2 regions of the Isoptericola sp. b515 genome follow, and region 2 is predicted to be linked to the other one. Evidence: predicted binding sites of a transcription regulator. Region 2 holds the regulator's gene; the other holds the start of a gene.

Region 1 (3,407 bases), on a different contig from region 2:
CCCGCCGGGGGCTGCTGCGGACCTGCCGGCGGCTGCTGCGCAGGTCCCTGGTACGGCGGGGGGTAGGGCTGCGGTGCGGTCTGCTGCGGTGGCACGACGGGCGGTGCCGGCTGCTGCGGCTGACCGTACCCGGGCGGGACGCCGCCGGCGGCGTAGGGCGCCGGGCCGCTCCCGGGTGCCCCCGCGGCGGGTGGACCCGGCCGACGGTTGTTGCGCACGACGAGGGCGACCACCACACCCAGGACCGCCAGGCCGAGCACCAGGCCGACGATCCACCAGGGGAAGCCCGCGTCGTCCTGCTGGGCCGCGTCGGCGACGTCGTCACCGGTGCCGGTGGTGCCCTCGTCGGCGTCCTCGGTGGGCTCGTCGGTGGCACCCTCCTCCGGGGCTGCCGCGCCGTCGCCCACCGCGGAGCCGCGGGCGTAGACCTCGGTGACCTGGCCGAACGTAGGGGTCCACACGACGGTGGTCCCCTCGACCTCGCCCGTGGTCTCGGTGACCTCGCCGGGGAAGGTCACGGCGATGCGCATGTCGAAGCTGTCGAGGAGGCCTTCGGGCAGGTCGCCGGTGTCCCCCATGTCCGCGGCGTCCTCGCTGAGGTCGAAGACGCCGTCCACGACGAACTCGTCGCCCTCGCGGGTGACGGAGAGCTCGTCCTCCGCGCCGCCGGCCATCTCGGAGATCGGCTGGTCGGTGAACGTGACCTCCACGCCGGTGTACTCGCCGTCCGAGTACGGCTGCTCGGTGGACCCCTCGGGCATGCCCTCGGTGAACGAGTCGCCCCCCTCGTTGGACATGTCCCACAGCTCCTGGGGGTCCATGCCCATCGACTCGGCGAGCTCGTCGGAGAAACCCATGATCACGGTGCCGGACGCGGTGTCGTCCTCGTGCAGGGTCATGTCCCAGTCGACCTTCATGCAGCCGCCCAGGGCGAGCAGGCCGACGGTCGCGAGCGCCGCGACGGAGGCGCGCCGCAGCGGGTGCCGGCGACGGGGGCGGTCCGTGGCGGGCGCGTGGACGGGCGTGATGGTCCTCACCGTTCCAGCATCGCCGACCGGGCGGGGACCGGCACCCCGGCCCCGGGTCGCCCGGCAGGATTCACCCGCGGTGCCGGGCGACGTCCCATCAGCGCCGACCCTCGCGTGGCGACGCAAAGTTGAGCGGAATAGACTCAACTCTGCGGAGGTTGACCTCAGCAGTCATCACGACCCCGGACCCGGAGGATCCATGGACACCAAGTTCACGACGATGTCGCAGCAGGCGATCGGCGACGCCGTGCAGTCGGCATCGGCGGCCGGCAACCCGCAGCTCGAGCCGGCCCACCTCCTGTCGGCGCTGCTCCAGCAGACCGGCGGGGTGGCGGTCGGTCTGCTCGAGGCGGTCGGTGCCAACCCCCAGCAGATCGGGCAGAAGACCCGTGCGGCCCTCGTCGCCCTGCCCACCGCCAGCGGTGAGGGCGTGGCCCAGCCCTCGCCGTCCCGCGCCATGCAGACCGTGCTGAGCACCGCGGCCCAGGAGGCCGAGGCGCTCGGCGACGAGTACGTCTCCACCGAGCACCTGCTCATCGCGGTCGCCGCCGGCCGGTCGGCCGCCGCCCAGGCCCTCACCGACGCCGGCGCCACCGCGGACGCGCTGCGTGCGGCCCTGCCCGCCGTCCGCGGCTCCGGGAAGGTCACCAGCCCCAACCCCGAGGGCACCTACAAGGCCCTGGAGCAGTACGGCACCGACCTGACCCAGCAGGCCCGGGACGGCCGGCTCGACCCGGTCATCGGCCGGGACGCCGAGATCCGCCGGGTCGTGCAGGTGCTGTCCCGCCGCACCAAGAACAACCCCGTGCTCATCGGCGAGCCCGGTGTCGGCAAGACGGCCGTCGTCGAGGGGCTGGCCCAGCGCGTGGTCGCCGGGGACGTGCCCACCTCCCTGCAGGGCAAGCGGCTCGTCGCCCTCGACCTGGCCGGCATGGTCGCCGGGGCCAAGTACCGCGGCGAGTTCGAGGAGCGGCTCAAGGCCGTCCTGGAGGAGATCACCGCCTCCGACGGCGAGGTCATCACCTTCATCGACGAGCTGCACACCGTGGTCGGCGCGGGCGCCGGCGGCGAGGGCGCCATGGACGCCGGCAACATGCTCAAGCCGATGCTCGCCCGCGGCGAGCTGCGCATGGTCGGCGCCACCACGCTCGACGAGTACCGCGAGAACATCGAGAAGGACCCCGCCCTGGAGCGGCGGTTCCAGCAGGTGTTCGTCGGCGAGCCCTCCGTGGAGGACACGGTGGCGATCCTGCGCGGCCTCAAGGAGCGCTACGAGGCCCACCACAAGGTCACCATCGCCGACTCCGCGCTGGTCGCCGCCGCGGCGCTGTCCGACCGGTACATCTCCGGGCGCCAGCTCCCGGACAAGGCGATCGACCTGGTCGACGAGGCCGCCTCCCGGCTGCGCATGGAGATGGACTCCTCCCCGGTGGAGATCGACGAGCTGCAGCGCGCCGTCACCCGGCTGGAGATGGAGGAGGTCGTCCTCAAGGACTCCGACGACACGGCCTCCCGGGACCGGCTGGAGAAGCTGCGCGCCGACCTGGCCGATCGCCGCGAGGAGCTCGCCGCCCTCACCGCGCGCTGGGAGGCCGAGAAGGCCGGCCACAACCGGGTGGGCGACCTGCGCGCCCGCATCGACGAGCTGCGCACCGAGGCCGACCGCCTGCAGCGCCAGGGCGACCTCGAGTCCGCCGCGCGCCTGCTCTACGGGGAGATCCCGCAGGTCGAGCGCGAGCTCGTCGAGGCCGAGCAGGCCGAGGCCTCCGAGGAGGCGGCCGAGGAGGCGGCGCACGAGACGCCGATGATCGCCGACAAGGTCGGGGCGGACGAGGTCGCCGAGGTCGTCTCGGCCTGGACCGGCATCCCCGCCGGCCGCATGCTCCAGGGGGAGACCGAGAAGCTCCTGCACATGGAGGACGTGCTCGGCGAGCGGCTCATCGGGCAGCAGGCGGCGGTGCGCTCCGTGTCCGACGCCGTGCGGCGCTCGCGGGCCGGGGTGGCGGACCCCGACCGGCCCACGGGGTCCTTCCTGTTCCTCGGGCCGACCGGTGTCGGCAAGACCGAGCTCGCCAAGTCCCTGGCCGAGTTCCTCTTCGACGACGAGCGCGCCATGGTGCGCATCGACATGTCCGAGTACTCCGAGAAGCACTCGGTGGCGCGGCTGGTCGGCGCACCCCCCGGGTACGTCGGCTACGAGGAGGGCGGGCAGCTCACCGAGGCCGTGCGCCGCCGGCCCTACTCCGTGGTGCTGCTCGACGAGGTGGAGAAGGCCCACCCCGAGGTCTTCGACATCCTGCTGCAGGTGCTCGACGACGGTCGCCTCACCGACGGCCAGGGCCGCACCGTGGACTTCCGCAACACCATCCTGGTGCTGAC
Region 2 (3,407 bases):
GGGACGGGAGCGCCGGCCCGCCCTGAGCGGTGTCCGTGATCCCGCGACCGGCCTGCCGACGGGGGACTACCTGGGCGAGCGGCTGCGCGAGACCTACGGACGGGCGGAACGTGACGGCGTCGAGGCGTCCGAGTCCCACTGCCTGGTCGTGGTGGACGTGGCCGTCGAGGCGCTGGACCCCTGGCAACGCATGGCACGCGCCGCGTCGGTGGGGCGGACCCTGGACCAGGTGTTCGGCGGCGGGCACCCGATGGCGTCCCTCAGTGACGGCGTCTTCGCCGTCCTGTGCGAGCGGTCGGCGGACATCCCGCGCCTGTCCCAGGGCGTGCGTCGCATCATCGAGCGGAACGCCCAGATCCTCGGGGTCTCCGAGACGATGCGTCGGCCGGTCCGGGTGTGGATGGAGCGGCTGCCCCGTGACCACGAGGCGGCGCTCGACCTGCTCGAGCACCTGCGGCGCTGACGGCCCGCACCGCGACACCAGGGCCCCGGACGGATCTCCCGTCCGGGGCCCTGGTCGTGCTGCGCGGCGTGCTCAGGCCTCGGTGAAGGTGAGGCAGTCGGCGTGGTGGTCGTCCTGCGGACCGGACCCGACGCGGATCGCCGAGGCGCCGCACTCGAGGTCCTTGTTGTGGACGCAGTCGATGCGCTGGCAGGCGCCGACGTGCGCGACGACCTTGTCGAGCCCGCCCTTGGTGCCGAGCGGGATGAACGTGGCGCAGGCGGCGTCACCGGGGACCCCGGCGATCGTGACGGCACCCGCGTGGCAGTCGTGGTCGTGGTTGTAGCTGCAGCCCTCCACCGAACACTCGGTGACCTCGGGCATCTCCATCAGCGTGGTCATGGCCGCTCCTCGGGTCGCTGGATCATCGCCGAACCATTTCGATGATAGGCACGTCTCGGCATTCCTGCCGAGAAACCAAAGGCGACCTCGAAAGATCAGGGGAGGCTTACCGAGCGATTCGTGAATTGCGAAAGGACGGCATTTCCAAATTCCGCGGTCGGCGCCGTCGCCTCACCCGCGGTCGCGCGAGGGACGCCACAGGACCAGCGCACCGCCCCGCTCCCGCCGCGGGTCGATGTCGAGCCGCAGCTCCGAGCGTCGCACGCGGCGGCCCAGCGGCACCGCGACGACGTCACCACCCGTGCCGGCGGCGAAGACGCGACCCTCCGCCTCGTCCCGCGCGGCGATGAGCCCCGCCAGCTCGGAGAGCCGTCGCTCGAGCTGGCCGACCTGGTGCTCGAGGTCGAGGATGCGCTTGATCCCGGCGAGGTTGATGCCCTCCTCCTGGGCGAGGCGCTGCACCTCGAGCAACCGGGCGACGTCGCGCCGGGAGTAGCGGCGCCCGCGCCCGCGGGCGCGCCGGGGCACGACCAGACCGAGCCGGTCGTACTGGCGCAGCGTCTGCGGGTGCATGCCGGACAGCTGCGCGGCCTGCGAGACCGTCAGCACCGGTGCGTCGTCGGTGACCATCTCGACCTCCCTCGCGCCCTGAGGTTACCGGTGCGTGCCTACTGGGCGGCCTGGGCGCCGAGCTCCGCGCGCACGTCGCCGGTGTCCACCTGTGCCGCGAACTCCTCCAGCGCCTGCTTCGCCGACCTGCTGAGCTTCTGCGGCACGACGACCTGGATCGTCACCAGCAGGTCGCCGGTGCGCTTCGCCGTCGCCACGCCACGACCCTTGACCCGCAGCACGCGGCCCGACGGCGTGCCCGCGGCGACCTTGAGACGCACCGTCTCGCCCGACAGCGTGGGCACCTCGACGGTCGTGCCGAGCGCCGCCTCGGCGAAGGTCACCGGCAGCGTCATGCGCAGGTTCGCGCCGTCCATCGCGTACACGGGGTGGGACTCGACGTGCACCTTGATGAGCAGGTCCCCGTCCGGGCCACCGTTCATGCCGGGCCGGCCCTTGCCGCGCAGCCGGATCTTCTGGCCGTCGTGGACCCCGGCGGGGATCCGCGCGGTCATCTTCCGGCCGTCGACGGTCAGCTCGACCGTCGTGCCCTCGACCGCCGCGCGGAAGGGCAGCGTGGCCCGCGTCTCGACGTCGGCGCCCTTCTGGCGCTGGGGCCCGCCGAACCCGGCCGGGCGTCCGCCCGCGCCCCCGCCGAACATCGATCCGAGGATGTCCTCGAAGCCGCCGCCGGTCTGCTGGTACTGGACCCGGGGGCCTCCGGGGCCGCCCGCCCGGCCGGCACCGCCGCCGAACATGGAGCTGAAGATGTCCTCGAACCCGGCCTGGCCGCCACCCGCACCGGGCGCTCCGGCGAACCGGGCGCCGCCGCCGGCCATGGAGCGCAGCGCGTCGTACTGCTTCCGCTGCTCGGGGTCGGAGAGCACCGCGTAGGCCTCGCCGATCTCCTTGAACCGCGCCTCGGCGGCGGCGTCACCCGGGTTCTGGTCCGGGTGGTACTGGCGCGCCAGCTTGCGGTACGCCTTCTTCAGGGCCGCCTCGTCGGCGTCCTTGGGAACGCCGAGCGCGGCGTAGAAGTCCTTCTCGATCCAGTCCTGGCCGGTCACGACGTTCCTTTCTGCTGCACGTGCACGAACTGCCGAACGAAGCCGGCGTCGTGCGGCTACTCCGGTCCGACGACGCCCACGCGGGCGGCGCGGACCACCTTGTCACCGATGCGGTAACCGGGCTCGACCACCAGGTTCACCGTGGTGGCGGTCGCCTCGGCGTCCGTGTTGTGCATGAGCGCCTCGTGCACGGTCGGGTCGAACTCCTCGCCCACGGCACCGAACCGCTCGATGCCGAACTTGCCGAGCGAGGCGTCGAGCTTCTCCGCGATCGCCGCCATCGGGCCGGACAGCTCGCCGTGCGACTTGGCCCGCTCGATGTCGTCGAGCACGGGCAGCAGCGCCGCGAGCACGTCCTGCGTGCCCTGGGTCCGCGCGGCCTCCTGGTCACGCAGCGCCCGGTTGCGGTAGTTGGTGAAGCTCGCGCGCTCCCGCTGGAGCGCGTCGAGGTTCTCGGCCGCCTGGGCCTTGGCCTGCAGCAGCTCGGAGTCCTCGGCGGCCTCGCCGACCGGCTCGAAGTCGAGCGCCTCCAGGGGGTCGCCCTCGCCGGACGACGACGCGGCCTCGTCGGTCTCGGGGGCGCCCTCGGGCGTCTCGCGCTTCTCGCCGGTGGTGGGGTCGACCTTGCGCTTGTCCGTGAAGTGGAAGGGGGAGTCCCCCGAGCCGCCGTTCTCCGGCGGCTCGGGGGTGCCCTGCGTCTCGTCGGACGTCACTGGGAGTCCTTCTTCTCGTCCTCGTCGTCCACGATCTCGGCGTCGACGACGTCCTCGTCGGAGCTCTCGGACTCCGACGACGGCGCGTCGCCCGCCGTGGTGCCGGCGGTGCCGGCGTCCGCACCCGCGGCCTGCTCGGCCGAGTAGAGCGCCTCGCCGATCTTCTGCGAGGAG

The links. Region 2 encodes HspR, which represses chaperone genes until heat shock. Its sites were predicted from a motif close to AAGTTGAGTCNNNNNGACTCAACTT; they were not measured.
Region 1: a site for HspR is predicted at 1,154-1,178, ahead of clpB (ATP-dependent chaperone ClpB). Genes of this name have one in related genera too.

What each region holds. Positions count from the first base shown of each region.
Region 1 covers NZ_JAUQYR010000001.1:586,867-590,273, reverse strand. The annotation lists gene Q6350_RS02765 (hypothetical protein) at 1-1,037, opposite strand, end outside; gene clpB (ATP-dependent chaperone ClpB) at 1,228-3,407, shown strand, end outside.
Region 2 covers NZ_JAUQYR010000005.1:224,504-227,910, forward strand. The annotation lists gene Q6350_RS14900 (hypothetical protein) at 1-463, shown strand, start outside; gene Q6350_RS14905 (DUF1540 domain-containing protein) at 536-844, opposite strand; gene Q6350_RS14910 (heat shock protein transcriptional repressor HspR) at 1,016-1,474, opposite strand; gene Q6350_RS14915 (DnaJ C-terminal domain-containing protein) at 1,513-2,520, opposite strand; gene grpE (nucleotide exchange factor GrpE) at 2,577-3,233, opposite strand; gene dnaK (molecular chaperone DnaK) at 3,230-3,407, opposite strand, start outside.